Regions from separate parts of the Streptomyces sp. NPDC047028 genome, predicted to be linked through region 1. Evidence: riboswitches for the same ligand, from Rfam matches in the RefSeq annotation. Region 1 holds a riboswitch; each other region holds the start of a gene.
The links. A riboswitch is a leader RNA that binds a small molecule or an ion and turns the genes downstream of it on or off. The one in region 1 is predicted to bind cobalamin.
Positions count from the first base shown of each region.

Region 2: another riboswitch for cobalamin. It lies ahead of ABZ854_RS10305 (cobalamin biosynthesis protein); the one in region 1 lies ahead of ABZ854_RS06190 (HoxN/HupN/NixA family nickel/cobalt transporter).
Region 3: another riboswitch for cobalamin. It lies ahead of ABZ854_RS18290 (prenyltransferase/squalene oxidase repeat-containing protein); the one in region 1 lies ahead of ABZ854_RS06190 (HoxN/HupN/NixA family nickel/cobalt transporter).

Region 1 is NZ_JBEYVS010000004.1:230,266-240,723, forward strand. Features, by position in the region: gene ABZ854_RS06160 (PP2C family protein-serine/threonine phosphatase) at 1-33, shown strand, start outside; gene ABZ854_RS06165 (hypothetical protein) at 181-1,236, shown strand; gene ABZ854_RS06170 (nucleoside hydrolase) at 1,268-2,239, opposite strand; gene thrS (threonine--tRNA ligase) at 2,468-3,721, opposite strand; gene ABZ854_RS06180 (hypothetical protein) at 4,090-4,866, shown strand; gene ABZ854_RS06185 (hypothetical protein) at 4,968-5,150, shown strand; gene ABZ854_RS06190 (HoxN/HupN/NixA family nickel/cobalt transporter) at 5,164-6,276, opposite strand; cobalamin riboswitch at 6,338-6,538, opposite strand; gene ABZ854_RS06195 (metalloregulator ArsR/SmtB family transcription factor) at 6,617-6,961, shown strand; gene ABZ854_RS06200 (glycoside hydrolase family 13 protein) at 7,424-9,070, shown strand; gene ABZ854_RS06205 (DUF4142 domain-containing protein) at 9,067-9,807, opposite strand; gene ABZ854_RS06210 (DUF6445 family protein) at 10,108-10,458, shown strand, end outside.
Region 2 is NZ_JBEYVS010000008.1:150,684-161,141, reverse strand. Features, by position in the region: gene ABZ854_RS10330 (alpha/beta fold hydrolase) at 1-374, opposite strand, end outside; gene ABZ854_RS10325 (class II aldolase/adducin family protein) at 570-1,253, opposite strand; gene ABZ854_RS10320 (lysozyme) at 1,412-2,191, shown strand; gene ABZ854_RS10315 (inorganic phosphate transporter) at 2,358-3,620, shown strand; gene ABZ854_RS10310 (hypothetical protein) at 3,652-3,879, shown strand; cobalamin riboswitch at 4,017-4,159, shown strand; gene ABZ854_RS10305 (cobalamin biosynthesis protein) at 4,259-5,203, shown strand; gene ABZ854_RS10300 (cobyric acid synthase) at 5,200-6,708, shown strand; gene cobN (cobaltochelatase subunit CobN) at 6,705-10,355, shown strand; gene ABZ854_RS10290 (putative cobaltochelatase) at 10,352-10,458, shown strand, end outside.
Region 3 is NZ_JBEYVS010000018.1:137,074-147,531, forward strand. Features, by position in the region: gene ABZ854_RS18265 (transglycosylase SLT domain-containing protein) at 1-111, opposite strand, end outside; gene ABZ854_RS18270 (ECF transporter S component) at 450-1,280, opposite strand; gene ABZ854_RS18275 (ATP-binding cassette domain-containing protein) at 1,277-2,989, opposite strand; gene ABZ854_RS18280 (CbiQ family ECF transporter T component) at 2,986-4,098, opposite strand; gene ABZ854_RS18285 (SCO2322 family protein) at 4,376-5,023, opposite strand; gene ABZ854_RS18290 (prenyltransferase/squalene oxidase repeat-containing protein) at 5,020-6,255, opposite strand; cobalamin riboswitch at 6,371-6,499, opposite strand; gene ABZ854_RS18295 (aminoglycoside phosphotransferase family protein) at 6,559-7,227, shown strand; gene ABZ854_RS18300 (hypothetical protein) at 7,350-8,396, opposite strand; gene ABZ854_RS18305 (XRE family transcriptional regulator) at 8,652-9,263, shown strand; gene ABZ854_RS18310 (MBL fold metallo-hydrolase) at 9,304-10,338, opposite strand.

The DNA.
Region 1 (10,458 bases):
CGGCGGGCGCGGGCGCCTCGGGCGCCGTCATAGGTGGTGTCTCGTCCGACGGCGCGTCGTGGCTGAGCGCGCAGTTCCCCGCGCCCCTTTGGGGGCGCGGCCACTGGCCCGGAGTCTCATGTGCAGCGGATACGGTGCTGGTTGCAGGAACCGACTGGCGCGACGACAGGGGAGGGGACCATGCCCGGAACCGTGCTGCTGCTGGCGGCTTCGCCGCTGGGGCGGTCGTGTGTGGTGGACGCGGCCGGTGTGCTCCCCGTCCTCGCGGCCGTGGCCCCTTCGGTGCTGGCCGGTACCGAGACGGCCAACGTCGTCGAACTCGCCGACCCGCTCGACCCGCAGGCCGTTCTCACCCGGCTGCGCGCGGCGGCCGCCGCTCCCGGACCCCTCACGCTGTACGTCACCGGGCAGCTGCATCTCGACCGCCGGCAGCGCCTGCCGCATCTGGCGCTCGCCCGCACCACCCCGGCGACCGTCCGCTACACCGCGCTGCCCTGGCACTGGATCCGTGAGGAACTGCGGCTGCGGCCGGCCGGGGCCACGGCACTCTTCGTCGACCTGCACACCGACGCCGACACCTGGCAGTACCTGGCGGGCCGCCCGCTCGACTCGGGCCGCGACAACGCCGTCTACGGCCGGATCGCCCCGCCGCCCGGCCGGCGGGGGCTGGCGGAGCCGACGTACATGAAGGCCGTGGCGACGCTGCTGCGCAGCGGGCACCGGCCGCCCTCGGAGCAGTTGCACCAGCAGGCCGTGGCCAGGCTCGGGGACGAGGCGGCGACGAACATCCTGCTCGGCGCGCGGGCCGCGCACAGCGGTGACCCGCACGCCGCCATCAGCGCGGCGGTCCGGGCCGGCCGGTACGCCGAGGCCGACGCGCTCGCCGGGCGCTGGGAGCAGACCGCCGCACGCGCGCACGGTCCCGCCTCCGAGGACGCCCTGCACTGGGCCGAAGTCCGCGCCGACCTGGCGATGTTCGCGGGGGACGCGGCGGGCAGCTGCCGGGCCTGGCTGACCGTCGCCGGGACGCGGCTGGGCGCCGGGCAGCCGGTGGACGCGGCCGCCGTGGAGGCGGCCGTGGACCGCGCCCACCACCAGTGGGGCCGCATCGAGGACCCGGCCCGGGCCCGTGAACTCGGGCCTGCCCTGGCCCAGTTGCGCCTGCGGGTCCCGGGCCGCCGCGAGGGTGCCCTGGAGAACGTCCAGCAGCACCTGCGGCAGCTCCAGACCCAGTGACGGCGGCGTCGTCGCGGGCCGCCGGACGGGCTCAGCGCCGCTCGACGGTCTCCAGGTACAGGCCGACGTAGCGGTCCACGTCCACCTCCAGGCCCACGTCCACCAGGGTCTGCATGCGGGCGCCCTCGTGGATCTCGGCCTCGCCGGGTCGCGGGCGGCGGTCCACGACCGTCTGGCCCCGGGTGGGTCCGGGGGCCAGGGACACCTCGACCGGGAGGCGGCGGGTGGTCAGGCCCGCGGGGTCGGCCACGGCGCAGACCGCGCCCGCGTCGCCGAGGCCGCCCGCCTCCTCGGCCTCCGTGGGGCCGCCCTGGGAAGTCGGCCGGTGGGCGAGGAGGTCGCCGGCCAGCCGGGTGCCGGGGTCGGTGCTCGCGCGCAGGCGGTGCACGTCCGTACCGGGGACGACGACCCGCATGAACACGTCCAGGCCGTACATGGTGATCGGTACCCCGGCGGTGAGGAGGATCGCCGCCGCCTCCGGGTCGTGCCACACGTTGAACTCGGCGACCGGGGTCGCGTTGCCCGTCGCGACGGCGCCGCCCATGAAGACGATCCGCTCGATGTTGCGGGTCACCTCCGGGTGGGTGCGCAGCAGCAGGGCGATGTTGGTGAGGGGCGCGGTCGGGATCAGGGTGACCGGGCGGGGGCTGGCCAGGATCTCCCGGTGCAGGAGCGTCACCGCGTCCACTGCGGCCGGGGCACGGGTCGGCGCGGGCAGGCCCAGGTCGCCCATGCCGTCGTGGCCGTGCACATGCCGGGCCGAGCGGGCCGGCTCGATCAGCGGCCGCTCGGCACCCCGGGCCACCGGGATGTCCGGGGCACCGGCCCGCTCCAGCACGGTCAGCGTGTTGCGGACCACCCCGTCGACGTCCGTGTTCCCGGCGACACAGGTCACCGCGCGCAGGTCCAGCCCCGGGTGGCGTACGGCGAACAGCAGGGCCAGGGCGTCGTCGACCCCGGTGTCGCAGTCGATGATCACGGGGATGGCGGGCCGGTCGCTCACAGCGGACTCCTTCCGTCGGGACCGACCTTAGAGCCCGCACCGAGAGACCGCGCGTCTCACGGCCACGGTCGTCTCACGGGCCGGCCTTCTTACGGCCCCGGCCGTCTTACGGGCCCGGTCCGCTCTCAGCCCCAGTCCTCTTACGGCCACGGTCGTCTCACGGCCCCGGCCCTCTCGCGGCCCCCGCCTTCTCGCGGCCCCCGCCTTCTCGCGGCCCCGGCCGTCGTCCTACGGCCACAGCCCGGACCCCCGGGCCGCCACCCTCTCGCCGATCCGTCGCAGCAGCTCCGGGGCGGGCATCGGGCCGGGGCGGCGGCCGTCCCGCAGGCGTACGGCGGCCAGGCCCGCCTCCGCCTCACGGGCGCCCAGCACCACCTGGTACGGCACCAGGCGGGCCGCCCGGATCCGGGCGCCCAGGGTGCCCCGGTCGGGGCCCGACAGCTCGGCCCGCAGCCCCAGGGACTCCGCCTCCCGCACCAGTGCCGCCGCCCGCTCCCGCTGCTCCTCGGCCACCGGCAGCACGGTCAGCTGCACGGGCGCCAGCCAGGCCGGGAAGGCGCCGCCGTGGGTCTCGATGAGGTGGGCGACGGCCCGCTCCACGCTGCCGATCACGCTGCGGTGCACCATGACCGGGCGGTGCCGGCCGCCGTCGGGGCCGATGTAGTGCAGGTCGAAGCGGGCGGGCTGGTGGAAGTCGATCTGCACGGTCGACAGGGTCGACTCGCGGCCGGCCGGGTCGGCGATCTGGACGTCGATCTTCGGGCCGTAGAACGCGGCCTCCCCCGCCTCCTCCTCGTACTCCACGCCCGCCGCGTCCAGCACCTCCCGCAGCAGTGCGGTGGCCCGGTGCCACAGCGCGGGGTCGGCGACGTACTTGCCGCCCTCGCCGGGCAGGGACAGGCGGTGCCGTACGGCCCGGATGCCGAGGTCGGCGTAGGCGCGGGCGATCAGTTCCAGGGCGGCGCGGGCCTCCTCGACGGCCTGGTCGAGGGTGCAGAAGATGTGGGCGTCGTTCAGCTGGATGGCCCGGACCCGGGTCAGCCCGCCGAGCACCCCGGACAGCTCGGCCCGGTACATGGTTCCCAACTCGGCGATGCGGAGGGGTAGTTCACGGTAGCTGTGGGAGCGGGAGCGGTAGATCAGGGCGTGGTGCGGGCAGAGGCTGGGCCGCAGGACCAGTTCCTCGGCCGCACTGACGTCCTCGGGCCCACCGGAGTCCTCGAAACCGCCCAGCCTCATCGGCGGGTACATGTCCTCGCTGTAGTGGTCCCAGTGCCCGGAGATCTCGTACAGCTCGCGTTTGCCGAGGACCGGCGAGTACACGTGCCGGTAGCCGGCCCGGCGCTCGGCGTCCCGGACGTACTCCTCCAGGGTGTGGCGTACGACGGCCCCGTCGGGCAGCCAGTAGGGCAGGCCGGCGCCCATCAGGGGGTCGGTGCCGAAGAGGCCGAGGTCGCGGCCGAGGCGGCGGTGGTCGGGCAGGGGGGCGTTCTCGTTCACGGGCGGAACCTCTCGCTGAGGGAGGCGGACACCCCGTGAGAGGACCGACACGACCGCTGGCACGGCCGAAGCCCCGGGGCGTTCGCCCCGGGGCTTCGGATGACTGGCTCAGGTGTCAGCGCGCCGGGACGGTCTCCGGCGTCGTCGTGCCCCTCGGGCACATCGCGGACTTCGCGGACTTCTGGGCGGCGCGCTGCATACGAGGACCGTAACAAGCCGCCGCGCCCGCCCTCAACGCAATTGCTCACTCGTACGGACCGGAGCGCTGGTGGGGTCGGCCCCGCGATGGTGCCGTGGGGGAAGGCGGCCTCTCCCCCCACCGGCCCGACCCCCGACCAGGAGGCACCCCGATGACCCCTGCCGCGATATCCCGCCGTGCCCTCCTCCTGGCCGTCGGTCTGGTCACCCTCTCCGGCTGCGCCACCCTCGGCCTCGAACACCCGGCGACCGCGCCGACGCCGACCCCGACGATCGACCGGCCGACGCCCACCGCGAAGGCGCCGAACCGGGCCGACGGCTCCACGCTCAGCGACGCGCAGGCCCGTGAGGCCCTCATCACGGAGACCGACCTGGGGCCGCCGTGGACCGCCACGCGCGGGGCGGCCACCTGGCGGGACGGTCTGCTGAAGGCGAGCACCTCGGCCGGGGACTGCCAGCGCCTGCTCGACGCCCTCTACGACGACGAACTCCTCGGTGGCCCGCCGCGCGTCGCCGTCGGCCTCGACGACACCGACACCGACGCCCAGATCCGCTTCCAGATCGGCGCACGCCGGCCGGCGGACGTCGACGGGGCGCTGGCCTGGCTCGGCGGCATGCCGTCGCAGTGCGCCCGGTTCACGGCCACCACGGAGGCCGGCACCCTCGAGGACATCCAGGTCACCGACGCCCCGCTGCCCGACGTCGGGGACGTACGCCAGGGTCTGCACATCACCGTGGCCGCCCTCACCCGCGACGGGGACCAGCTGCTCCTGACGATGGACGTGGCCGCCGTCCGGGTCGGCACGGACGCCTTCGCCCTCACCAACGGCGGTCTGGGCGACGTACCGAACGACGCCACGCAGGCAGCCGTGCAACTGGGCGCACTGCGCCTGGCCGACGTGCGCAAGCAGGGCCGGGCCCAGGTCTGAACACCCTTGCGCCCCTTGCCGATCCAGCCGTCCGTCCCTAGGTTGAACGGCACCCCGCCCCTGCCCGACCGACCCCCCACCGCTGTTGCTGCGAGGTCCCCGTGCCCGAACGCACAAGCGCGAGCCCCCACTCCCGGCTCCGCGCCCTGAGCGCGACCCCCACCGCCCGAAGCGTCGCCGCCGCCGTCCTCACCATCGCCGCCCTGATCACCGCGGGCAACGCGATCCCGGCCCACGCGGCGGAACCGGCACCCTCCCTCACCGCCCCGGCCGCCGGGCACTGAGGCAGCAGTTCCCTCACTCCGACGCCGCGGGTGCCTCCAGGGTCCAGCGGTCCTCCACGCGGGCGAGGCGCCAGTAGGAGAGGGCGAGGGCCCAGACGACGACGAAGAGACCGACGATGATGTAGCCGACGCTGTCCAGGTTGAGGCCGGCGATCCAGGTGGTGACGGCGTCGCTCAGGGCGAACTTGTCGTGCAGGACGCCGACCAGTTCGATCGTGCCGATGAAGAAGGCGACCGCGATGGACAGGCCGGTGATGGTGAGGTTGTAGAACACCTTGCGGACGGGGTTGGAGAACGCCCACTGGTAGGCGAAGTTCATGAACGTGCCGTCCAGCGTGTCGAACAGGCTCATGCCGGCCGCGAAGAGGAGCGGCAGGCACAGCACCGCGTACCACGGCAGTCCCGCCGCCGCGCCCGAGCCGGCCATCACCATCAGCGTGACCTCGGTGGCCGTGTCGAAGCCGAGGCCGAACAGGAAGCCCAGCGGGTACATCTGGCCCGGCCGGGACACGGACCTGGTGAGCCGGCCCAGCAGCCGGTTCATGAACCCCCGGGAGTCCAGGTGCTGTTCGAGTTCCTTCTCGTCGTACGTCCCCGCCCGCATCGCGCGGAACACGCGCAGGATGCCGACCAGGGCGATCAGGTTGAGCGCGGCGATGAGATAGAGGAACGTGCCCGAGATCGTCGTACCGAGGAACCCGAGCACCCGGTGGGTGGCCGAGTGCTCGTCTGTCACCTTTCCGGCCAGCGAGGTGCCGCCCGCGATCAGCAGGGCGAGCAGCACGACCACGCTGGAGTGGCCGAGCGCGAACCAGAAGCCGACGGACACCGGCCGCTTGCCGTCGGCCATCAGCTTGCGGGTGGTGTTGTCGATCGCGGCGATGTGGTCGGCGTCGAAGGCGTGCCGCATGCCGAGGGTGTAGGCGGTGACGCCGAGGCCGATGCCGAAGACCTCGTGGCCGACCTTGTAGTGCTGCGGGGCGACCAGCAGGAACAGCACGCCGAACGCGACGACGTGCAGGGCGGCGATCACGGCCAGCAGCCCCGCCGTGCGGTAGGTGTCCTCCCGCCGCCACTTGAAGGTGTTCGGCCCGGGGGCGTCCGGTCCGGTCGAGCTCGGCCTCACGGCCGTACTGCGGGCAGGGTCGGGCAAGGTCATCCGGTTCACGCTCCAGCACCTCGTGGATCACTTCGTGAGCTGCCGTGGCCGGTCTCCTGGCTGACGGGTCGCGCGTTCGCCGTCCCTGCCTTCCCGGTCGTACGACCAGTGGCCCGGCGGGTGCCGGACGGGACGAGAACTCCCCGATCACAGTGGCGAGGGCCGCGTCGGCATGGACCCCTGAGGGGCCGTCACCGACTTCCCGAACACCACGGCGTGCCTACGGTAGAGGTGCGGGCGGGTGCCTGCATAGCTGCATACCTGGGCAGGTATTCAAGATCACATCGCGGCCTGCGAAGATGTCGGCATGCATCTCGTGCCTGCCGACCGAGCGGACCGTCGCACCATCGACGGTCACCGGGTGTGCGAGGCGATCGCCGCCATCGGCGACGCGGGCCACGTACGCACCTGGGCCGACCGCTTCTCCCTGCTCGCAGACCCCAACCGGCTGGCCCTCCTGCTCGCCCTGCACCGCACGGGCCCGCTCGCCGTCTCCGACCTCGCCATCGCCACCGGCATGAACGACCCCGCCGTCTCCCAGGCCCTCCGCCTGCTGCGCGCCGCCGGCGCGGTAACGGGCGAGAAGGAGGGCCGCGTGGTCCGCTACCGCTTGGTCGACGAGGAGATCGCAGCGGTACTCCAACACTGCTGAACCCGCCTGCCCGCCGCCCACCAAGGCCCCCTCCCGCCCCACCGAGTCGTCCGCCGGGGGTTCCTTCCGTCCCGCCGGGTCGTCCGTCGGGGGTTCCTTCCGTCCCTGCGGGTCGTCCGCGGGGGGTTCCTTCCGTCCCACCGGGTCGACCACCAAGGGTCCCTCCCGCCCCTGCGGGTCGTCCGCGGGGGGTTCCTTCCGTCCCACCGGGTCGACCACCAAGGGTCCCTCCGCCCCACCGAGTCGGCCGTCCGGGGCCCCCTCCGGGCCACCGAGTCGGGCCTCGGCGGTTACTTCTCGATCCAGCGAGTCGGGTGGTGGGTGGGCGAGGCCGGGGGGTTCGGGGGCGGAGCCCCCTGAGGGGCCCAGCGCGGCGCCGCCGCACGAGCACCAACCCGGCCCAGTGTCACCGCGCCCCAACCCCAATGTTCCCTTTCCGGGCAATGTGGACAGAGTCCAGGTATGGCAGACCTCTCCCCCCGCAACCCCGACTGGTGGCGCCAGGCAGTCATCTACCAGATCTACCCCCGCAGCTTCGCCGACGCCGACGGCGACGGACTCGGCGACCTCAACGGCATCACCGCCCATCTCGACCACCTCGCCACCCTCGGCGTCGACGCCCTCTGGCTCAGCCCCTTCTACCCCTCCGAACTCGCCGACGGCGGCTACGACGTCGCCGACCACCGTGACGTCGACCCCCGCCTCGGCACCCTCGACGACTTCGACGCCCTCGCCGCCGAGGCCCACCGCCTCGGCCTGAAGGTCGTCGTCGACCTCGTCCCCAACCACACCTCGCACCAGCACGCCTGGTTCCAGGAGGCCCTGCGCTCCGCCCCCGGCTCCCCCGCCCGCGACCGCTACGTCTTCCGCCCCGGCCGCGGCCCGCACGGCGAACTCCCGCCCACCGACTGGCAGTCCGTGTTCGGCGGCACCGCCTGGCGCCGTGTCCCCGACGGCGAGTGGTACCTCCACCTCTTCGCCCCCGAGCAGCCCGACCTCAACTGGGCCAACGAGGAGGTGCGCGCCGACTTCCGCACCACGCTCCGCTTCTGGTCCGACCGCGGCGTGGACGGCTTCCGCGTCGACGTCGCCCACGGCCTCGCCAAGGACCTCACCGAGCCACTCCGCGACACCGGCGACATCGGCGCCACCGGCGAGGACGCCCTGCCCCGGGTCCCGCCCGGCACCCACCCCCACTGGGACCGGGACGAGGTCCACGAGATCTACCGCGACTGGCGCCGCGTCTTCGACTCCTACACCCCGCCCCGCACCGCCGTCGCCGAGGCCTGGGTACCGGACGCCCGCCGCGCCCTGTACGCCCGCCCCGACGAACTCGGCCAGGCCTTCAACTTCGAGTACCTGCAAGCCGGCTGGGACGCGGACGAACTGCGCGAGGTCATCGGCGGCTCCCTCGCCACCGCCCGCGCCGCCGGCGCCTCGGCGACCTGGGTGCTGTCCAACCACGACGTCGTCCGGCACGCCACCCGCCTGATGCTCCCGCCCGGCACCGACCCCGACGCCTGGCTGCTGTCCGGCGGTCACGCGCCGGCCGTCGACCAGGAGGCCGGCCTGCGCCGGGCCCGCGCGGCCACGCTGCTGATGCTGGCGCTGCCGGGATCGTCGTACGTCTACCAGGGCGAGGAACTCGGCCTGCCCGAGGTCGCCGACCTGCCCACCGAGGTCCTCCAGGACCCCATCTGGGAGCAGACCGGCCACGTCCGCAAGGGCCGCGACGGCTGCCGGGTGCCCCTGCCGTGGACGACGACCGGACCGTCGTACGGCTTCGGGACCGGGGCCTCCTGGCTGCCGCAGCCGGCGTCGTTCGCGTCGTACGCCGTCGAGGCACAGGCCGGTACCGAGGGCTCCACGCTGGAGCTGTACCGCACCGCCCTGCGCCTGCGCCGCAAGCTGCTCCAGGGCGAGTCGCTGACCTGGACGCCCGGGGCGCCGGCCGGGGTCCTGGACTTCGCCCGCACCGAGGCCTGGCGCTGCGTCACCAACCTCACCGCCGCGCCCGTGCCCCTGCCCCCGGGCGAGGTCCTGCTGGCCAGCACCCCGCTCCCGGAGGCGGGACTCCTCCCGCCGGACACCACCGTGTGGCTGGACTAACCCGCCGTCGGGGCCGGCCCCGGCGCGTTGCCCCGGTCCTTGCTGTCCCCGCTGTCGGTGATGCCGTTCAGGTCCAGCGGCGTGGACGTCGCGTTCGGCGGCGGGGTGAGGATCACCTCGGGCTGGCCGGCGGGCGGGGGCGGCGGCGTCAGGTCGGCCTGGGGCAGCTTCGGCGGGGTCGTCTGCTGGAAGAGGGTCTGGTCGAAGTCGATCAGGCCCGTCCTCTCCATCACCGTGATGTGGTCGAGCACGGTGTCGTTGGCCTGGTCGGCCAGCGCCCGCACCAGCGAGTTCTTGGTGGTGGAGCGGATCTTCGCGATCGTGTTGAAGATAGAGCCGTGCGTCATCCGCAGCGTGTTGGCGAAGTCGACGTCGAACTGTCTGCCCTGGTCGGACTTGAGCGTCTGCACGAAGCCCTCCTGCTGGGGGCTCGCCACGTTGGGCAGCGTGATGTTCAGCATCGGCGCGATCTTGCGGCAGGAGGCGTCCAGCGCCGCGTGCCCGTCGATCAGGTGCCGGCTCGCGGTGACCACCCCCTTGGTGGTGCCCTTCTGCAGCCCCAGCTGCCCCACCGGGTACTCCCACAGCCCCGCCGCCCGCACCTTCACCACGAAGTCCCGGTCGCCCTCGGTCAGCGGCCCCCACTGGGTGTTGGCGATGATCCGGGTGGACTGGCTGGTCACCTGGTTCAGGCCGAGCATGCCGGGATAGACGAGCGCGGCGAGGGTGAGGGCCATCGCACCCCCCACGAAAATGGTTCCCGTCGCGTTCCGCGAAAAGCGCACCGTGCCTCCTGCCCGGCCATGGATCCGCCCGGCGGGCGGTGAGGACACACAGCAGTACGGACGCGGGAGCCGTTCGTATCTGTCGCGCACCGAAAAATCCGGGAGCTTCCCGCGCCCCTCCGGCGACCTGGGCGGATCGCCCGTAACGCCTGCCTTGCCCGGCCCTCGGTTGGGCAAAGATTGACCATCCGCAGGGAGAGTTGACCATTCCCCGGCCGAACCCAGGACGAACCCCGCCCTAAGTTCGGCCGTATGCCCGCTCAACCCCCGCCCAGGATGCCCGCCGCGCTGCCCGTCCTGCCCTACCGCAAGCCCACCAAGGGCCGCGACTACTGGGTGCTGGACGACGTCCTGCCCGACGTGGACGCCGTACGGGAGCGGTGCCTGGCCAAGGACGACTGGGTCAAGGGGTACCCGTACACCTCGGAGACCTGGCCGGGCCTGCGCGCCATGCCCGGCCTGGAACCGGCGGAACTGGCCCGCATCGAGCGGCTGGTGAGGAAGGCGACCGGGGCGAAGGAGCTGTGGGTGCAGCAGGCGCCCGGCGGCGGCACCCTCAACCACAACTGCGTCCAGGTCGTCGGCGAGGGCGAGAGCGAGCCG
Region 2 (10,458 bases), on a different contig from region 1:
ACGTCGATGTCGGCGTGGTCGAGGCCGAGGGCGGTGCCGGGGTTGCCGACGTGCAGGTTGGGGGTGAGCCAGACGGAGTCGCCGGGCGCGAGGGTGCCGTGCGTGACGCCCTGGAGTCGGCGGACGACGGTGTCGGCGGTGTGTTCGGCGGAGTGCAGGACGTCGCCGACGACGGCGTGGGAGCCGTTCCCGGCGAGGCCGTAGGTCCCGGGGCGCAGGGTGGCGAGGTCACGGGTGAGCGTGACCTGCCCCGCGGCCGTGCGGTGCACGGTGAGCCGGGGTTCGGTCGGCAGGGGACGGCCGGCGGGCGCCTTCAGGGCGGCATCGCTGGCGAGCCGGCCGACGGCGACGGAGGCCGCGCCGGCCGCGAGCATCCCGGTGAACGCGGCGGCGGTGGCTCTGAGGGCGGCGGTCGCTGTGACGGTGCGCACGGCTCCAGTGTCCCGGCGCACCCCACGACCGGCCAGCGGAACGCCGGTACGGGGTGACGGCCCGGGGCGGGGTGACGACCCCGGGCGGGCCGACAGCAGGGTGCGAAGGGGACTGCGGGCGGGTGGTGTGGGCACGGGCTACCTCCGTTGGCCGTATCCCTTCAGGCGTTCCCCGGTCTCGGCCAGTTGTGCCTCCGTCAGCAGAGAAGGCGTCAGGCCGGGCACGCCGGACGCGGTCAGCCACAGGCGGCACATCCACTCCAGCTGGGCGGTGCGGTCGTAGGCCTCGTCGAGGGTGGCGCCGTAGGTGATCGTGCCGTGGTTCCGCAGGAGGCAGCCGGAGCGGCCGTCGAGGGCGCGGAGCATGTTCTCGGCCAGTTCGTCGGTGCCGTAGGCCGCGTACGGGGCGACGCGGACGCGGCCGCCGAGGGCGCTGGTCATGTAGTGGATCGGGGGCAGTTCCGTGACGAGGGTGGAGACGGCCGTGGCGTGCACGGCGTGGGTGTGGACGACGGCCCGCGCGCCGGTCGTGCGGTAGACCGCCAGGTGCATCGGCAGCTCGCTGGTCGGCACGAGCGTGCCGCGTACCTGCCGGCCGGCGAGGTCGACACCGGTGAGGTCGGCGGGGGTCAGCCGGTCGTAGGGCACGCCGGACGGCGTGACCAGCACGACGTCCCCGACACGTGCCGAGACGTTGCCGGAGGTGCCGACGACGAGCCCGTCGGCCACGCTGCGCCGGGCCGTCGCGACCACCGCCTCCCAGGCCCGAGCCTCCGACGCCCGCGTCTCTTCGTCTCTCGTGTCCCGCAGCGGTTCAGCCATGCCGTGATCCTCCCAGCCGTCCGGTCCGATCGTCGTACCGCCGAATGAGTGGACCCGTACGAAACGCCGCGAAAATCCGCTCATTGGATGATCAGTCGGCATTCAATGATCCCTCTTGCTCGCTGGACGATGTTTCACCGCCACAGCTGGGGGGACGCATGGCCCGTCATCGCACACCTTCCCGTCGCCGTCCCCGCCGCCGTCTCGGCGTGCTCGCGGTGACCACCTCCGCGCTCACCCTCCTCACCGCCGCCACGGCGACCGCGGTCCCGGCCTGGGGGCCGCCCGCCACGGTCGCGAGCCTGCCCCGGGGCCACGACGTCTCCTCTCACCAGCGCAACGTCGACTGGCCCGAGGCCCGCGCCAACGGATCCCGGTTCGTCTACATCAAGGCGACCGAGTCCACGACGTACCGCAACCCGTACTTCGCCGAGCAGTACGGCGGCGCGGGCGACGCGGGCGTGATCAAGGGCGCGTACCACTTCGCGCGCCCCGACCGGTCCTCGGGCGCCGCGCAGGCCGCCTTCTTCGTGCACAACGGCGGCGACTGGCAGGCCGACGGGCAGACCCTGCCGCCCGCGCTCGACATCGAGTACAACCCGTACGACCCGAAGCACGAGTGCTACGGGCTGAGCCACGGGCAGATGGTCGACTGGATCTGGTCCTTCAGCGACGAGATCAAGCGGGAGACCGGGCGCCGCCCGGTGATCTACACCACCACCCACTGGTGGGACACCTGCACCGGGCGCAGCACCTCCTTCGCCCGCTCGCACGCCCTGTGGATCGCCCGGCACGGCTCGCGGGGTCCGGGCACACTGCCCGCCGGCTGGGCGTACTGGACCTTCTGGCAGTACGACACCAAGGGCGGTCTGCCGGGCGACCAGAACCTCTTCAACGGCTCGCCGAGCCGGCTGCGGACCTTCGCGCGCGGGTGGTGACCGAGGGGCTCGCGGGGCCGGGGCACACACCGGCGCACCACGGAATCACAGGCGGAAGCACGGCCCCCCGTTACCGACATCGCGAGTCCCGGCCCAGTTCACCTTCCGTTCACTCAGATTGCCTACGTTCGACGAGCCAATGACGCTCGAACGATTGCCTGGGTAAATGGAAAGCTTCTCGCTGATCCTCGCGATTGTGGTCGTAACCGCACTTGCGTTCGATTTCACGAACGGTTTCCACGACACCGCCAACGCGATGGCCACCACCATCTCGACCGGTGCCCTCAAGCCCAAGGTCGCGGTCGGCATGTCCGCCGCACTGAACCTTGTAGGCGCTTTCCTCTCCGTGGAGGTCGCCAACACGATCTCCAAGGGTCTCGTCGATGAGAACGGCATCCGTCCCGAGGTCATCTTCGCCGCCCTGGTCGGCGCGATCCTCTGGAACCTGGTGACCTGGCTGGTGGGTCTCCCCTCCAGCTCCTCCCACGCCCTGATGGGCGGCCTGGTCGGCGCCACCGTCGCCTCCGCGGGCTTCGGTGCCGTCCACGGTGACGTGCTCGTCACCAAGGTGCTGCTCCCCGCGGTCGCCGCGCCGGTCGTGGCCGGCATCGCGGCGATGCTCGCCACCCGGCTCTCCTACGGCGTCGGCGGGAACGCCGGCGGCGAGGCCACCCGCAAGGGCTACCGCGCGGGCCAGATCGCCTCCGCCGGCCTGGTCTCCCTCGCCCACGGCACGAACGACGCGCAGAAGACGATGGGCATCATCACCCTCGCGCTCGTCGCGGGCGGTGCCCTCGCCCCCGGTTCCAACCCTCCCACCTGGGTGATCCTGTCCGCCGGCATGGCGATCGCGCTCGGCACCTACATCGGCGGCTGGCGGATCATCCGCACCATGGGCAAGGGCCTCACCGAACTGCAGCCGCAGCAGGGCTTCGCCGCCCAGACCAGCGCGGCCACGGCCATCCTGGCCTCCTCCCACCTCGGCTTCTCCCTCTCCACCACGCACGTCGTCTCCGGCTCGGTGATGGGCGCGGGCCTCGGCCGCAAGGGCGGTGTGGTCCGCTGGTCCACGGCGACCCGCATGGTCGTCGCCTGGGTGCTGACCCTGCCGGCCGCCGCACTGGTCGGGGCGCTCGCCGAGTCCGTGACGGACCTCGGGGACTGGGGCACCGGTGCCGTCGTCGTGTTCCTGGTCGCCTCCAGCGCCGCGATCTGGAAGCGGTCCCGCCGCGAGGTCGTCGACAGCTCCAACGTCAACGATGTCGACGCCGCCGAGGAGCCGGCCGGCGTGGTGACCACCGCCATCGCCATGGTGACCCCGCCCCCGGTGGGCCCGGTCCCCGCCGACCTGACGGCCACGATCCCGGCCCCCGCCGAGACCTCCGCACCGGTCGTCGCTCCGGCGGTGCCGCCGGCCGCCGCCGTCTGACCCGGTCATTCCGGACAACCAAGGAAACGACATGAAGATCGACTGGGCGGCCATCGGATCCGTCTTCGGCGTCAGCCTCGTGGTCACCGTGGGACTGGTGACCCTGTTCACCCTCGGCGTCACCGGCCTGGCCCGCCGCGAGCGGGCCGCGGCCGAGGGCAACTCCGCCGCGCTCGCCGTGACCGGCGCCTACGTCTGCTTCGCGGCCTGCGCGGCGGCGGTGGCGTACGGCCTCTACCTGATCGTCGGCAAGTCCTGACCAGGTCCTGACCGACCGTCTGGAAGGCCCCACCCGGCCGCATGCACCGGGGTGGGGCCTTTCGCATGTCCGAGGAGACACACCGCCGGTGTGGGGATCGGCACACTCTCCCCCCGCAGGTCAACGGCAAGTTGACGGCCGTTCCGGGGGCGTGGTGGACTGCCCGGGCCATGTACGGCGGCAGCAGAGGAAGCCGGTGTGAATCCGGCGCGGTCCCGCCACTGTCACCGGGGTAGCAATCCCCGGGAGCCAGGAACTCTCACCGCCGGTCTCGTCAACCCAGGGCGCGGACACCCTGAGTGAGGACATACCGCCATGCTCGGCTGCCGAACGAGGATTCTTCACCGGCCCTTCGCCGTGCCCGCGGCCGGCTGAGCCGATGGGTGCCGATCGCAGTTACGCGTACGGCGCCGCCGCCGGCCTCCTCGGTGACCTGCTCCTCGGCGACCCGCGCCGCGGGCACCCGGTCGCCGTGTTCGGACGGACGGCCGCGGCCGTGGAGAGCGCGTTGTGGCACGACCACCGGGGCTGGGGCGCGCTGCACACCGCCGTGTGCGCCGGAGGCGCCGTCGCCCTCGGGGCGCTCGCCACACACGCCGTACGCCGCTCCCCCGCCGCCTCCGCGGCCCTGACCGCGGCCGCAACCTGGGCGGTGGTCGGCGGCACGTCGCTCGCCCGGGAGGCGCGGACGATCGGCCGCGCCCTGGAGTCGGATGACGTGGAGGCGGCCCGCGCGCGGCTGCCGCACCTGTGCGGCCGGGACCCGCAGGCCCTGGACGCCGACGGGATCGCGCGGGCCGTGGTCGAGTCGGTCGCCGAGAACACCTCGGACGCGGTCGTGGGCGCCCTGGTGTGGGGAGCGGTCGGCGGAGTGCCGGGCCTGCTCGGCTTCCGGGCCGTCAACACGCTGGACGCGATGGTCGGTCACAAGTCCCCCCGCTTCCGCCGCTTCGGCTGGGCCTCCGCCCGCCTCGACGACCTCGCCGGCTGGCCGGGGGCACGCCTGACCGCCGTACTCGCCACGCTCGCCGGACCCGATCCGCGCGGTGCCGCACGCGCCTGGCGGGCGGACGCGCGCCGGCATCCGAGCCCCAACGCCGGGCCCGTCGAAGCCTCGTTCGCGGGCGCCCTCGGCGTGCGGCTGGGCGGCACCCTCTCCTACGGCGGCCGGGTCGAGCACCGCCCCGTGCTGAACGGCGACGCCGGACGCGCGGTCCGTGTCACCGACGTCGACCGGGCCGTACGGCTCTCCCGCCGGGTCGGCCTCCTCGCGCTCGGCGTGACCGTCGCCGGGCGCCTCCTCCTGAAGGGACGTGGGAAGTGAGCGGGGGTCTCCTCGTCGCCGGCACCACCTCCGACGCCGGCAAGAGCGTCGTGACGGCCGGGATCTGCCGGTGGCTGGTCCGCCAGGGCGTGAAAGTCGCGCCGTTCAAGGGGCAGAACATGTCCCTCAACTCGTTCGTGACCCGCGAGGGCGCGGAGATCGGGCGGGCCCAGGCCATGCAGGCCCAGGCGTGCCGTGTCGAGCCGACCGCGCTGATGAACCCCGTCCTGCTGAAGCCCGGCGGGGAGCGCAGCAGCCAGGTGGTGCTGCTCGGCAAGCCGGTCGGCGAGCTGAGCGCCCGCGGCTACCACGGGGGCAGGCAGCAGCAGTTGCTCGGCACCGTGCTGGACTGCCTGGCCGAGTTGCGGGGCACGTATGACGCGGTGATCTGTGAGGGGGCGGGCAGCCCGGCCGAGATCAATCTGCGGCGGACCGACATCGTCAACATGGGCATCGCGCGCGGCGCGCGGCTCCCCGTCCTCGTCGTCGGCGACATCGACCGGGGCGGCGTCTTCGCCTCCTTCTTCGGCACCGTGGCCCTGCTCTCCCCCGAGGACCAGGAACTGGTCGCCGGTTTCCTGGTGAACAAGTTCCGCGGCGACGTCAGCCTGCTCGAGCCGGGCCTGGACATGCTGCACGGGCTCACCGGGCGGCGCACCTACGGCGTCCTCCCGTACCGGCACGGCCTCGGCATCGACGAGGAGGACGGGCTGCGCGTGTCCCTGCGCGGCACGGTCCGGGAGTCGAACGTCGCCCCGCCGGTCGGCGAGGACGTGCTGCGGGTCGCCGTCTGCGCGGTCCCGCTGATGTCCAACTTCACCGACGTCGACGCCCTCGCCGCAGAACCCGGCGTCGTCGTCCGGTTCGTGGACCGGCCCGAGGAACTGGCCGACGCCGACCTGGTGGTGGTCCCGGGCACGCGCGGGACCGTGCGGGCGCTGGAGTGGCTGCGCGAGCGGGGACTCGCGGACACGCTCGTCCGACGGGCCGCCGAGGGGCGTCCGGTCCTCGGGATCTGCGGCGGCTTCCAGGTGCTCGGCGAGCACATCGAGGACGACGTCGAGTCCCGGGCGGGCGAGGTCGCCGGGCTCGGTGTGCTGCCCGTGCGGGTGCGGTTCGCCCGCGAGAAGACCCTGACCCGGCCGGTGGGCGAGGCCCTCGGCGAGCGGGTCGAGGGCTACGAGATCCACCACGGGATCGCCGAAGTGACCGGCGGTGACCCCTTCTTGGACGGCTGCCGGGTCGGCCAGACCTGGGGCACGCACTGGCACGGCTCGCTGGAGTCGGACGGCTTCCGGCGGGCCTTCCTGCGGGAGGTGGCGGCCGCCGCGGGCCGCCGCTTCGTGCCCGCGCCGGACACCTCGTTCGCCGCGCTGCGCGAGGAGCAGCTCGACCGGCTCGGCGACCTGATCGAACAGCACGCGGACACGGACGCGCTCTGGCGGCTCATCGAGTCGGGCGCGCCGCAAGGACTGCCCTTCATCCCACCGGGAGCGCCCGCATGAGCACAGTGTTGTTGTTGTCGACCGCCGACACCGATCTGCTGGCGGCCCGGGCCTCCGGCGCCGGCTACCGGATCGGCAATCCGACCCGCGTCGACGTCACCGGCGAACTGCCGGCGCTGATCGAGGGCGCGGACCTAGCGGTCGTACGGCTGCTCGGCGGCAAGCGGGCCTGGGAGGACGGGCTGGCCGCGCTGAAGGCGGCCGGCATCCCGACCGTGCTGCTGGGCGGCGAAACGGTCCCGGACGCCGAGCTGATGGCCGAGTCTTCCGTGCCGGCCGGTGTCGTCGCCGAGGCGCTGAGGTACCTGGTGGAGGGCGGCCCGGCGAACCTGCTGGAGCTGTCCCGGTTCCTGTCGGACACCGTGCTGCTGACCGGCGAGGGCTTCGAGGAGCCCCACAAGATGCCGGAGTACGGCCTCCACGGCTCGTACGCCGTGCGGGAGGGGCGCCCGACGGTCGGCGTGCTCTTCTACCGGGCGCACGAGCTGAGCGGCAACACCGGCTTCGTCGACACGCTGTGCGAGGCGATCGAGGCGCAGGGCGCCCACGCCCTGCCCGTGTACTGCGGTTCGCTGCGCGGCGCGGACGCCGGGCTGTACGAGCTGCTGGGCCGGGCCGACGCCCTGGTCGCCACCGTGCTCGCCGCCGGCGGCACCCACGCCTCGCAGGCCTCGGCCGGCGGCGACGAGGGGTCCTGGGACATCGGGGCGCTCGCGGACCTGGACATCCCCGTGCTGCAGGGGCTGTGTCTCACCTCCTCGCGCGACGCCTGGGACGCGTCCGACGCCGCCCTCTCCCCCATGGACGCGGCGATGCAGGTCGCGATCCCGGAGTTCGACGGACGGCTGATCACGGTCCCGTTCTCCTTCAAGGAGCAGGGCCCGGACGACGTGCCCGTGTACGTCGCCGACCCCGAGCGGGCGGCCCGCGTCGCCGGGATCGCCGTCCGGCACGCCCGGCTGAAGCACAAGCCGAACGCCGAGAAGAAGATCGCCCTCGTCTTCACCGCCTACCCGACGAAGCACTCCCGGGTCGGCAACGCGGTCGGCCTGGACACTCCCGCCTCGGCGGTCCGGGTGCTTAACGCCCTGCGCGAGTCCGGCTACTCGCTCACCGAATACCCCTCCGGCGGCGACGAGTTGATCCACCGCCTCATCGAAGCCGGCGGACACGACGTCGAATGGCTGACCGAGGACCAGTTGGCCGCCGCGCCCGCGCGGGTGCCGCTGGCCGACTACCGGGCCTGGTTCGAGCAGCTCGACCCGGAGCTGCGGGACGCGATGACCGAGGCGTGGGGCGAGCCGCCGGGCTCGCTGTACGTCGACGGCGACGACATCGTGCTGGCCTCCCTCCAGTTCGGGAACGTCGTCGTGATGATCCAGCCACCGCGCGGCTTCGGGGAGAACCCGATCGCGATCTACCACGACCCCGACATGCCTCCCTCCCACCACTACATGGCCGCCTACCGCTGGCTCGACAACAGCTTCGGCGCGGACGCGATCGTGCACATGGGCAAGCACGGCACGATGGAGTGGCTGCCCGGCAAGGGGCTCGGGCTGTCGGGCGGCTGCGCCCCGGACGCCGTGCTCGGCGACCTCCCTCTCATCTACCCGTTCATCGTCAACGACCCCGGCGAGGGCACCCAGGCCAAGCGGCGCGGGCACGCCACGGTCGTCGACCACCTCGTCCCGCCGATGGCCCGCGCCGACACCTACGGCGACCTCGCCAAACTGGAGCAACTCCTCGACGAGTACGCCCTGGTGAGCGACCTCGACCCGACGAAGGCACCGGCTGTGCGGGCGCAGATCTGGACGCTGGTGAAGGCGGCCGAGCTGCACCACGACCTGCATGTCGACGAGCAGCCGGGCGACGACGACTTCGACTCGTTCGTCATGCACATCGACGGCTACCTGTGTGAGATCAAGGACGTCCAGATCCGCGACGGCCTGCACATCCTCGGCGGCGGACCGGTCGGCGAGCCGCGCGTGAATCTGGTGCTGGCCGTGCTGCGCGCCGCGCAGGTGTGGGGCGGCCGGGCCAACGCCCTCCCGGGCCTCCGGGCCTCCCTGGCCGCGTACTTCGGCCTGGTGGAGAAGGAGCTGCTGGCCGAGCCGGGCGCGCCGGTGAAGGTGCCGGTGGAGCTGACGGACCTGGTCGACGGGCCTGCCCGTACGGCCGCCGACACGATCGACCTGCTGGAGCAGCTGTGCCGGCGGCTCGCCGGGGGCATGGAGGAGCGGGCCTGGGATCGAGCGGCCGTACCGGCCCTGCTGCGGGACGTGCTCGGCACCGAACTGCCGGACGCGGTCGCGGTGCTGGAGTTCGCCTGCGACGAGGTCGTACCGCGCCTCGCCCGCACCACGGACGAGATCGGGCACATCCTGCGGGCCCTGAACGGCGGTTACGTGCCGGCCGGTCCCTCGGGTTCGCCGACCCGGGGCCTGGTCAACGTGCTGCCGACCGGCCGGAACTTCTACTCCGTCGACCCCAAGGCGATCCCGTCGAGGCTCAGCTGGGAGGTCGGCCAGTCGCTCGCGGACTCCCTGGTCCAGCGGTATCTGGCCGACACCGGGGAGTACCCGAAGTCCGTCGGGCTGACGGTGTGGGGCACGTCCGCGATGCGCACCCAGGGCGACGACATCGCCGAGATCCTGGCCCTGCTGGGCTGCCGCCCGGTCTGGGACGACGCCTCGCGCCGGGTGACCGGCTTCGAGGTGGTCCCGCTCGCCGAGCTGGGCCGGCCGCGCATCGACGTCACGGTCCGCATCTCCGGCTTCTTCCGGGACGCGTTCCCGCACGTGGTGGGCCTGATCGACGAGGCGGTACGGGCGGTCGCCGAGCTGGACGAACCCGCCTCGCGGAACTTCGTGAAGGCGCACGCCGACGAGGACACCGCCGGGCACGGCGACCGGCGCCGGGCCACCTCCCGCATCTTCGGCTCCAAGCCGGGCGCGTACGGAGCGGGCCTGCTGCCGCTGATCGACGCCCGCAACTGGCGCTCCGACGCCGACCTCGCCGAGGTGTACGCGGTGTGGGGCGGCTACGCGTACGGGCGCGGGCTCGACGGGCGGGCGGCGCGCGGGGACATGGAGACGGCGTTCCGGCGCATCGCGGTGGCCGCGAAGAACGTCGACACCCGCGAGCACGACCTCGTGGACGCCGACGACTACTTCCAGTACCACGGCGGCATGGTCGCCATGGTCCGTCACCTGACCGGCGCCAACCCCGAGGCCTACGTGGGTGATTCGGCCGTGCCGGACCAGGTGAAGACGCGGACGCTGGGCGAGGAGACGCACCGGGTGTTCCGGGCCCGGGTCGTCAACCCGCGCTGGATGGCGGCGATGCGGCGCCACGGCTACAAGGGCGCCTTCGAGATGGCGGCGACCGTGGACTACCTCTTCGGCTACGACGCCACGGCGGGCGTGGTCGACGACTGGATGTACGAGAAGCTCAGCGCGGAGTACGTCTTCGACCCGGAGAACCGGGACTTCATGAAGCAGTCCAACCCGTGGGCGCTGCGCGGGATCACCGAGCGGCTGCTGGAGGCGGCCGACCGGGGGCTGTGGGCCGAGCCGGACGCGGACACGCTGGAGCGGCTGCGGGCCACCTATCTGGAGCTGGAAGGCGACTTGGAGGGCGACCAGTGACCACCCCCTTCCCCTTTACGGCCATCGTCGGCCAGGACGACCTGCGGCTCGCACTGCTGCTGAACGCCGTCTCACCGGCGGTGGGCGGTGTGCTGGTGCGCGG
Region 3 (10,458 bases), on a different contig from region 1:
GGCCTGGGCGGGCGCCGCGCTCAGCGCCATACCGGCGGTGGCGGCGGCCAGGGCGGCGGCGGTGATGGCCTTCTTCGGGGTGGCGATGCGGCGGATGAAGGAGACGGACACGGAGAACCTCTTGCGTCGGGGACGGTGGATCGCCCGTATGCCGTGACCCCCGCGTCGTGCGGTGGCCGCATACGTCGGCGCCGCGGCCCGTGAGGGCTCGTGGCGCCTGGCGACGTCGTCCAGAGAAGCAGGCCGGAACCGGGTCCGCAATGACCCCTTTTACTAGTTGTGGCCGGATCGACGGGAATCGTCGGTCGTGTGGCGTGGCTCTCAATGTGCAGGTCAGCAAGGGTGCACGAAAGGATGTATCGGACATTTAGGACTACGGCCCCGGGTCGTAGGTGACCTGCGTCATGTGGGGTGGTTCACCGCGTTGCTGACCGGCCGGTTACGAGCCCTCACGCAGCGGGTGCGTCGAATGTGACCGCGGTCTCGAAAGCGGCCCGCCGGGTGGCCCGGCGCAGCGCGCGCAGCACCGCCGGGCCGAGGGCGAGGGTGAGCACGACCGTGCACAGGGCCCGGCCCAGGTCCCAGCCGAGGGAGGTGGCCAGGCAGTAGGCGACGAACCGGGACAGGTTGGCGGCCACCGCGGCATGCGGGTCGAAGGCGATGTTCGAGGCCAGCGCGCCCATGAAGGGCCAGCCGGACAGGTTCATCAGCGTGCCGTAGGCGAAGGCCGCGAGGAAGCCGTACGCCGCCAGCAGGAGCAGCTCCGTCCGGCCGCGCACACGGGAGCGGCCCGGGAGCAGCCCGGCGCCCATCGTGAACCAGCCCATCGCCAGCATCTGGAACGGCATCCAGGGCCCCACCCCGCCGGTGAGCAGGGCGGACGCGAACATCGTCAGCGAGCCGAGGACGAAGCCGAAGCCGGGGCCCAGCACGCGGCCGCTGAGCACCATCAGGAAGAACATCGGCTCGATGCCGGCGGTGCCCGCGCCGATCGGCCGCAGCGCGGCACCGGTCGCGGCGAGCACGCCCAGCATCGCGACGGCCTTCGGCCCCAGCCCCGACTCGGAGATCGTCGCCGCGACGACCGCGACCAGCAGCACCAGCAGCCCCGCGAACAGCCAGGGCGCGTCCTGGGCATGCGCGCTCAGCCGCGAGCTGGGCGGCGCGAGGAACGGCCAGAAGAAGGCGACGACGCCGACGGCCGAGACGAGCACCAGGGCGGCGAGGGAACGGGGGCCGAGGGGAACGGGGCGGGCGGCTCGGAGCCTGGGGGGATTCATGCCAGTGCCTCCCGTACCTGGGCCACCGTGAGCCATTCCTGCGGGGCGAGGATCTTGGTGACCTGCGGGGCGAAGGACGGGGAGGAGACCACGACGTCGGCCGTCGGGCCGTCGGCGATCACCTCGCCCTCGGCGAGCAGGACGACCCGGTGGGCGATCTCGGCGGCCAGCTCCACGTCGTGCGTGGCCAGCACGAGCGCGTGCCCCTCGGCGGCCAGCGCGCGCAGCACGCCCACCAGCCGCGCCTTGGCCGCGTAGTCCAGCCCCCGGGTCGGCTCGTCCAGCAGGAGCAGGGGCGGGCGGGCGGCCAGCACGACGGCCAGGGCCAGGGCGAGCCGCTGGCCCTCGGAGAGGTCGCGGGGGTGGGTGTCGTCGGTGATGCCGGGCAGCAGTTCGGACACCAGGGCCCGGCACGTGCCCGGCTCCGCCCCCGCGTCCCGGTCGGCCGCCGCGCACTCGGCGCCCACGGTGTCGGCGTACAGCAGGTCGCGCGGCTCCTGCGGGACGAGCCCGACCCGGCGTACGAGGTCCCGGGGAGCGGTCCGATGCGGTACGGCCCCGCCGACGCGCACACTGCCGGCGCTCGGCTCCACCAGCCCGACCAGCGAGCCGAGCAGCGTGGACTTCCCGGCCCCGTTGCGCCCCATGAGGGCGACCGTCTCGCCGGGGGCGACGGCGAGATCGACGTGCCGCAGCGCGATGACCCGCCCCCGGCGGACGGCGAGGGCGGAGACTTCGGCGACACAGGGGGTGAGCGGGGCGGCGACAGTGGAGGGACGCCGCCGGAAGAGGCCCTTTGTGCGGGGCCGCTCGGCGGAGGGCCCGTCCGGGACCGGGGGCGCGGCCGGGGGTATGGCGGCGCCTCCGGCCGGTGTGATGTGAGGTGGAGGCAGGGTGGCCAGGCGGTCGCGCAGGGGGGTCGCGCGGCGGCGGGCGTCGCGGACCGTCAGGGGGAGGGGGGACCAGCCCGCCAGCCGGCCGAGGTCGACCACCGGCGGGTACACCGGTGACACGGCCATCACCTCGGCCGGGGTGCCGAGCAGCGGCGCGGCGCCGCGGGCGGGCAGCAGGGCGACCCGGTCGGCGTACTGGATCACGCGCTCCAGCCGGTGCTCGGCCAGCAGCACGGTCGTACCCAGGTCGTGCACCAGGCGCTGCAGCACGGCGAGCACCTCCTCCGCGGCGGCCGGGTCGAGCGCGGAGGTCGGCTCGTCGAGGACCAGCACCCGGGGGTGCGGGGTGAGGACCGAGCCGATCGCGACCCGCTGCCGCTGGCCGCCGGAGAGCGTGGCGATGGGACGGTCCCGCAGGCCGGCCAGCCCCAGCAGGTCCAGGGTCTCCTCCACGCGGCGCCGCATCACGGCCGGGGCGAGCCCCAACGACTCCATGCCGTAGGCGAGTTCGTCCTCCACCACGTCCGTCACGAAGTGCGCGAGCGGATCCTGGCCCACCGTGCCCACCACGTCGGCGAGTTCGCGCGGCTTGTGGGTGCGGGTGTCCCGGCCGGCCACCGTGACGCGGCCGCTCAGGGTGCCGCCGGTGAAGTGCGGGACCAGACCGCTGACCGCGCCCAGCACCGTCGACTTGCCGACTCCCGACGGGCCGACGAGCAGCACGAGTTCACCCTCCGGCACCTCGAAGTCCACGCCGCTGACAGCCGGTTCGGCCGACCCCTCGTACGTGACGCTGACATCCTCGAACCGGATCACGACGGCTCCTCGGGGGACCTGGCGGGAACGATGAACGCGGGCAGCAGGCCCAGCAGCACGGCCGCGGCCGGCCACAGTGGCAGCGTCGGCGCGACGAGCGGTACGACACCGGGGTGCAGCGCCTCCGGGTCCCGCACCGAGGCGAGCGTGAGAGCCGCGGCGACGGCGGCGCCCGAGCCGGCCACCAGCCAGGCGCGCGCGTCCCACCGGTCGGGCCGGTACCGGGTGCGCGGGGAGCGCCGGCCGCCGAGACGCAGCCCCGCGAGCGCGGCTACGACCCCGGCCAGCAGCACCGGGACGCCGTACGTGCCGCCCGCCGCGGTGAGCAGTCCGTACGTGCCCGCGCACACGCCGATCAGGCCGCCGAGGGTGAGGGCGGCCGTCGTACGGCGCACCGGGGCGGGGACCTCGGCGGTACGGCCGTAACCCCGGGCGTCCATCGCGGCGGCCAGCGCGACCGAGCGCTCCAGCGCGCCCTCCAGGACCGGCAGCCCGACCTGGAGCAGGCCCCTGAGGCCCCGGTCCGGCCGGCCGCGCAGCCGGCGGGCGGCGCGCAGCCGCTGGACGTCGGCGATGAGGTGCGGGGCGAAGGTGAGCGCGACGACGACGGCCACGCCGGTCTCGTACAGGGCGCCGGGGAGGGACTTCAGGAGGCGGGCCGGGTTGGCGAGGGCGTTCGCGGCGCCGACACAGATCAGGAGGGCGGCGAGGCGGAGGCCGTCGTAGGCGGCGAAGAGGAGCGCCTCGGCGGTGACCTCGCCGCCGAGGCGGATGCCCTGCGCCCAGTGGGGGAGGGGGACTTCGGGGAGTGTGAGGAGAGGGTGCGTGCCGGGGATGGGGGAGCCGAGGGCGGTGGCGAAGAGGAGGCGGATGAGGAGCACGGCGAGGGCGAGTTTCGCGAACGCGGTGTAGGCGGTGGGGGAGTTCGGGGTGCGGTGCGCCGCCACGACGTAGCCCGCGGTGGCTATGAGGAGGGCGAGGAGCAGCGGGTTGGTGGTACGGGTGGCGGCGGTCCCGAGCCCGAGGGACCAGAGCCACCAGGCCCCGGGATGGAGCTGCGCGGCGCGCCGGCGTGACCCGGGAGTCGCTATGCTCACCGGCGCTCGCAGGGTGCCGCCGCGCCCACCCGTGCGGCCCCGAGCGGCACGCCTGCCCGCGGCTACAAAGCGCCCCGAAGGGGCGCGGGGAACTGCGCGCTCAGTCCCGACGGACTCGCGCTCGACGGCGGACGTGATCTCCTCAGGGGCGCGGCTGCCCTCGGCCGGGGAGTGCTCCGAAGGGGCGCGGGGAACTGCGCGCTCAGCCCCCGCGGACCCGCGCCCGAGGGCGGACGTCACCTCCCCAGGGGCGCGGGGAACTGCGGGGTCGGTCGCATCCGGTGCGGGCTCAGGCGGCATCGCGTCGCCGCCGTCGTGCCTGCCACACCCCCGCGCCCGCGAGCAGGGCGACCACTCCGACGCCGATCGGCAACCCCAGTGAAGGTCCGCCGGACGAGTGACCCGCGGCCGGGGTCGTACGAGAGTCCCCCGCGGCGACCTGCTCCCCGCACCCCTTCGCCGGGTACCCGGCGATCGCGCACAGCAGGGCGTTGGTGTCGTACCGCAGCGGCTTGGCCACGGCAGCCAGCGCCTCCGCCGCCGTGGCGTCGCCGGACACCCGCGCGCACGCGGTACGTCCCCGCGGCGGCCGCTCACCGGACGGCGCGTCCGCGGCCGTACCGAAGTCCAGCACGAACGCCACCCGCTTCGTCCCCGGCTTGGCGGGCGTCCCCGCGCAGATCGTCCCGAAGTCCGCCGCGCCGCGCGGGCGCACCGCGCTCGCCGAGTCCGGGCTCACCGCGAAGCGGAACCCCTCGACGGCGCCGTCCTCGGGGCGTGCGGTCGACGGACCCTCGGTGGCATAGGTCCAGTGCCCGTCGGCGCGCTCCCAGAACGACCAGTAGCGGTAGCCCGCGGCCCGCGCCTCGGCCGCCGCGCCGGCGACCAGCACCAGCGCGGCGACCAGCAGGGCCCCGGCACGGCGGACGGCGGTCACAGCTGCCGCTGCTTCCGGCGGGCGCTCATCAGGAAGCCCACGCCGATCCCTCCGACGAGCCCGACGCCGACGATCCACCACACGCTGTTGCCGGAACCGTCGTCCGACTTCTTCTTCTCGTCGGCGTGCGACGACGCGGCCGCCTGCTTCCACGGAGCGGGCCCCGACGAGTTCAGCGCGCTCACCAGGTCCGTGCCCCCGAAGTCCGCCGGGTCGGCGCCGACCGCGTGCGCGGTCAGGATCAGCTGGGCGTAGGCGGCCGGACCGCTCTGCTTCGCCCAGGCGCCGGCGTTCTTCTCCAGCCAGGCGTACGGCTTCTTGGCCTGCGCGACGTAGCCGTCCGCGGCGAGCGCCACGACCGTGTCCGCCGTGTTGCCGAAGTCCGGCTGGTCCGTGGCGCCGGGCAGGGCCGAAACGAGGTGGCCGGTCTTGGCGACGGCGTCCGCGAGGTACGCGGCGCCGTTGTCCGCGGTCCGAGCCGGGGCCGGCTTCCCGGAGGCGCAGGCGGGAGCCTTGCCCCGGTCGGCCCCGGCCTTCACCGCGAAGCCCTTGCCCAGCGCGCCGACGACACCCGCGGCCGTGGCGTCCGCGTTGGCGGTGAGCTTGCCCTTCTTGGGCTGGTAGGCGAGGGCGCCGCCGCCCTTCCCCTCGCAGGGGAGGGCGAACGTGGCCAGCAGGTCGTACGGCGACTTGCCGCCCGCCCGCACCTGCCCCGGGTCCTCTCCGGCCGCGGCGAGCGCGCCGATGACGACGGACGTGGAGTTGGCGTCACTGGGCCCGCCGGGCGTGTACCCCCAGCCGCCGTCCTTGTTCTGCACCGACTTCAGCCAGCCGGCCGCCTTCTCGACGGCCGCCCCGTGCCCGCCGGTCGCCTTGAGCGCCTGTACGGCGACGGCGGTGCTGTTGGTGTCCACCATCACCTTGGCGTCACACGCCTTGCCGGGGTCCGCGCGGAACGCGGCGAACGCGCCGTTCGCGCACTGCTGCCCCGCGAGCCAGCCGACGGCCGCGGTCGCGGGCCGGTAGCCGAGCGTGTCCTGGGCGAGCAGGGTGAGCGACTGGCGCCAGACACCGTCGTACGTCGGGTCGGTGGTGCCGTACAGGCCGGACGGGACCGTCACCTTCGGCGACGCGGACGGGGACGGACCCGCGGCCAGGGCGGGCGCGGCGGACCCGGCCGCGGCGATCACGCCCACGGCGGCGAGGACCGCGGCACTGCGGCGGACGTACATGATCGGCGACTGCCTCTCCTCGGAGAGCCGGGCAGCGCACGGGAACACCCCGGGCGGCTCGGCTCCGTGAACCTCGACGGTGCCGTGCGCGGCGGAACGCCGACGCACGTGAGCCGGTCAAAATCCCGTACGAGGCAGTCCGGCTCACCGCCCGGGGGACGGTTCACGGTTGCGGGTCAGCGCCGGAATTGCACCGGCTTCCCCCCGTACGAGTGTGATGACGACGCCGCCACTTTACCGGCAGCCGAACGGACCTCGAGGAGTGGCTGTGGGCACAGCCGCCCGGTGACTAGGGTCACGGCCATGACGACGACGGGGAGACTGCTCGGCTCGGGCCGCTCGGCGGACGTGTACGAGATAGACGACGCGTGGGTGCTGCGCCGCGACCGGGGCGGGTGGGGGGACGCGGCCGCAGAGGGTGCGGTGATGGCGTACGTGCGCGAGCACGGCTATCCGGTGCCCCGCGTACGGCCTTCCGCGTCCCGCACCGACCTGGTCCTGGAGCGGCTGTCCGGGCCGACGATGCTCGCCGCCCTCACCTCCGGCGGGATCGGCCCGGACGAGGCGGGTACGCTGCTCGCCCGGCTGCTGCGCCAACTGCACGCGCTGCCGGGCCGGAACCCGGACGATCCGGCCGCACGGGTCCTGCACCTCGACCTCCACCCGGACAACGTGATCCTCACGGCCGACGGCCCCCGCGTCATCGACTGGTCCAACACCGAGGACGGCCCACCCGGCCTGGACTGGGCCATGTCCGCGATCATCCTGGCCCAGGTAGCGGTGGACGACACCCCCCTCACCGCCCCGGCCCACACCACCCTCACGTCCTTGCTGAGAGACCCCTCCGACCTCACAGAGCCCGTCCTGACCGAGGCCCGCAACCGCCGAGCAGCCAACCCGACGATGAGCCCGCGAGAACTCGAACTGCTCGGTCCAGCAGAGGAGTTGATCAGATCCCGGGCGAAGTTCTAGACACGCGGTCGGGGAGCGCCCCCAAAGGGGCGCGGGGCTGCATCGATATGCGGCTCCGCCACGTGGGCGCGACAAGCCACGACGGCGCCGCAGTCAAGAACGAACCCAACCTCAGCGGAGCGTCACGCCGCGAACGTCCGACTCGGCGGCGAAACAGCAGCGCTCAGATGAACCGCCAACCCCCGCAACCCCCCCTCGCACTCACCGGGATCCGCCCCCACCACCACCCAGTGCGCCAGCCGGTCACTCGCGTCGGCGTGCGACGCCGCCCGCACCAGCCCGCCCGGCTGCCGGCTGAGCACCATCCGCTCGGCGGACGGCTCCTGCGCGGCGGCCGGGGCCAGCGCCAGGTGGGTCAGCCGGCCGGTGGCCGCCGGGTAGGCGAACTGGATCGCCGCGGCCCGTTGCCGGGTCAGGGACACGTCCGGCGCACCGCCCGTGGCGACGGCGGCCGCCGCCCGCGCGAGGTCGACGCCGGTGGCCCGCTCGACCAGCAGCGGGATCAGGTCGCCGGGCAGGCACGGGGCGGCACCGATGACGCGGGGGCCGCGCGGCGTGACCCGGAGCTCGACGTGCAGGACACCGTGGGTGAGGCCCAGTGCCCGGCCGGTGCGCTCCACGGCCTGCCGCAGGAACGGGTTGTGCAGCAGGCCGTCGTGGGCGTACACGATGTGCCGCAGCGGCTGCCGTGCGGGCGGCGGCCCCAAGGTCGTACGGGTGATCGCGACGATGTGGACGTCCTCGTCGTGGACGACGGCCTCGGCGGCGACCAGTGGTCCCTCCTGGTCGTCGCGGCCGGCCGGCGGCACCCCGTGCCGGGCGAGCAGCGTGCGCAGCGCGGCCGGGTCGGCGCAGGCCGTCGCCGTCTCGTACGGCAGGCCCGGCAGCCCCAGTTGCCCGGCGAGGCGCGCGGCGGTGACCAGGTGTTCCCGCGACCAGGTCAGGACCCCGGCGACCCGGTGCCGGGCCGCGAACCGCGCCACCACAGCGGCCGTGTCCGCCTCCCGGTCGGGGTCGGCCACGAGATGACCGGCCAGGAGGGGGATCGCCCACGCGGGCGGGGCCGCGCCCACCAGTACGACCGGGTGTACGGCGGCGATCCGCGCCAGCGGGAACTCGCCGTACGCGGCCTGACGTCCGGCCCCGAGGAGCAGCAGGGGCGACGGCATCGGCGCCTCACCTTCGTGTGGGAGAAGCCGAACAGAGATACACCCCGGGTGCCGCTCCCCCATAGGCGGCACCCGGGGCGGGTCAGATCAATCTTGCTCTCTGTGCCGTGATCCTCACCCACCGCACCCTCAACTGTCAACGATTGCTGCCTTCTTGCGCAGGGGGTGTTGCCTCTCTGGTGACGCGGCGAGGGACCGGGTAGCCTCGCGTCCACTTGAGTCACGGAACGGACGACGCGCCCAGGGGGGACCTCGGTGAGTGACGCCTACGCCCCGCTGGCCGACGTGCTGGACCGGCTCGGCGAGCTGACCGGGCGGCCCGGACGGCTGCCGGAGGCCCTGGACGTGTCCGACCTCTCGCACCGGACCGGCATCCCCGTCGGCGTCGTCGTCGACCTGCTCGGGGGCGGCCGCGCACCGGAGGTGGGACTGGCCGAACGGGTGCGGCAGCGGCTGGACTTCATCCGGGAGACCCGGCGCCGTCCCGACGGCAAGCGCTACTCGCTGGACGAACTGGCCAGGATCGCCGGGACCAGCCGGCAGTGGCTGAGCGAGTGGCGCAAGAGCGGCATGCCGAGCCTGGAACACGCCGACCGGCTGCGCAGGTACTTCGGCCTGTCGGCCGGCTTCTTCACCGCGGACGAACAGGAGGCGCTGCACGAGGCGTTGCAGCCGGTCCTGCAGTCCCTGGAGGCCGAGGCGGATCCGCTCCTCCGCCTGCGCGAGTGCGGCCTCGTCCGGCTCGCCGCCCGGGCGCCGCAGATGAACGCCCGCCAGCTCACCACCCTCGCCGACCTGGCTGAGATGATCATCACGGCCGAGCACACGGTGAACCCGCCCCACCCCGCGGCCTCGGCCTCCGCCTGACGCCCACCGCCCGTCCGCCGGGTCGGTAAGGCCGCCCGGTTCACACGGCCACGTAGCTCACCGGCTCGCTGCCTGCGACCGGCTCGGCCCGGCCCTGTTTCACCAGGTGCCGCACGTGGGCCTCGGCCTCGGAGACCGCGATGTTCCGGGAGCCGTAGGGGATGTCGTCCCAGGGGCGGTTCCACCGCATGCGCTCGGCGAGTTGCCAGGGGGTGTGCGGAGTGGAGAGCAGGGCCAGCAGGGCGGTGAGCCGGTCCTCGTGGTGGGCGAGAAGCTGCCGTACGCGTGCCGGCGCGTCGCTGAAGGCGTACTGGTGGGCCGGGAGCACCTCGGCGGGGGAGAGGCGGGCGACGCGTTCGAGGGAGTCGAGGTAGTCGCCGAGGGGGTCGGTGACCGTCGCGTCGTCCGGGTCCTCGTACAGGCCGATGTGCGGGGTGATCTCCGGGAGGAGGTGGTCGCCGGAGAACAGGCGTCCGTGGCCCGGCAGTCGGGCGGGGTGCCGCTCCTCCAGGTGCAGGCAGACGTGGCCGGGGGTGTGGCCCGGGGTCCAGATCGCGCGCAGGCGGCGGCCGGGCAGGTCGAGGAGGTCGCCGGGGACGATCTCCCGGTCCGGCAGGGCGGGGGCGAGGCCGGGCAGGGTGGTGCGCCTGCGCGGGGAGCGGAGCGGGGCGATGTGCTCCTCGGGTGCGCCGGCCGCGGTGAGCTTGGCCGCCATGTAGGTGAACCAGCGCTCGGCCCGCGTCTCCCGCGTCCGCCGCACGATCGCCGCGTCGGCCGCGTGCAGCGCGATCCACGCCCCCGAGGCCTCCCGCACCCGCGCCGACAGGCCGTGGTGGTCGGGGTGGTGGTGGGTGATGACCACCCCGTACACCTCCTGGACCCCCGAACCGCAGTCCGCCAGCCCGGCCGACAGCGCGTCCCAGGACGCCGGGTCGTCCCACCCGGTGTCCACCAGTACGGGACCCCGGTCGGTATCCACGACGTACACGAGTGTGTGGCCGAGCGGGTTGTCCGGGATGGGCACCTGGACGGACCGCACCCCCCCGCCGTGATCGAACGTCCTCGTCCCCGTCATCAGCCCTCCGCCCCACGCCGTGCCGGACACCACCGTGCCACCCACGCCTCACGCGGCCACCGCCACTATAACTAGAACTGGTTCCAATGGATGCCCAAGTCGACCGGTTCCTGCGGGCGT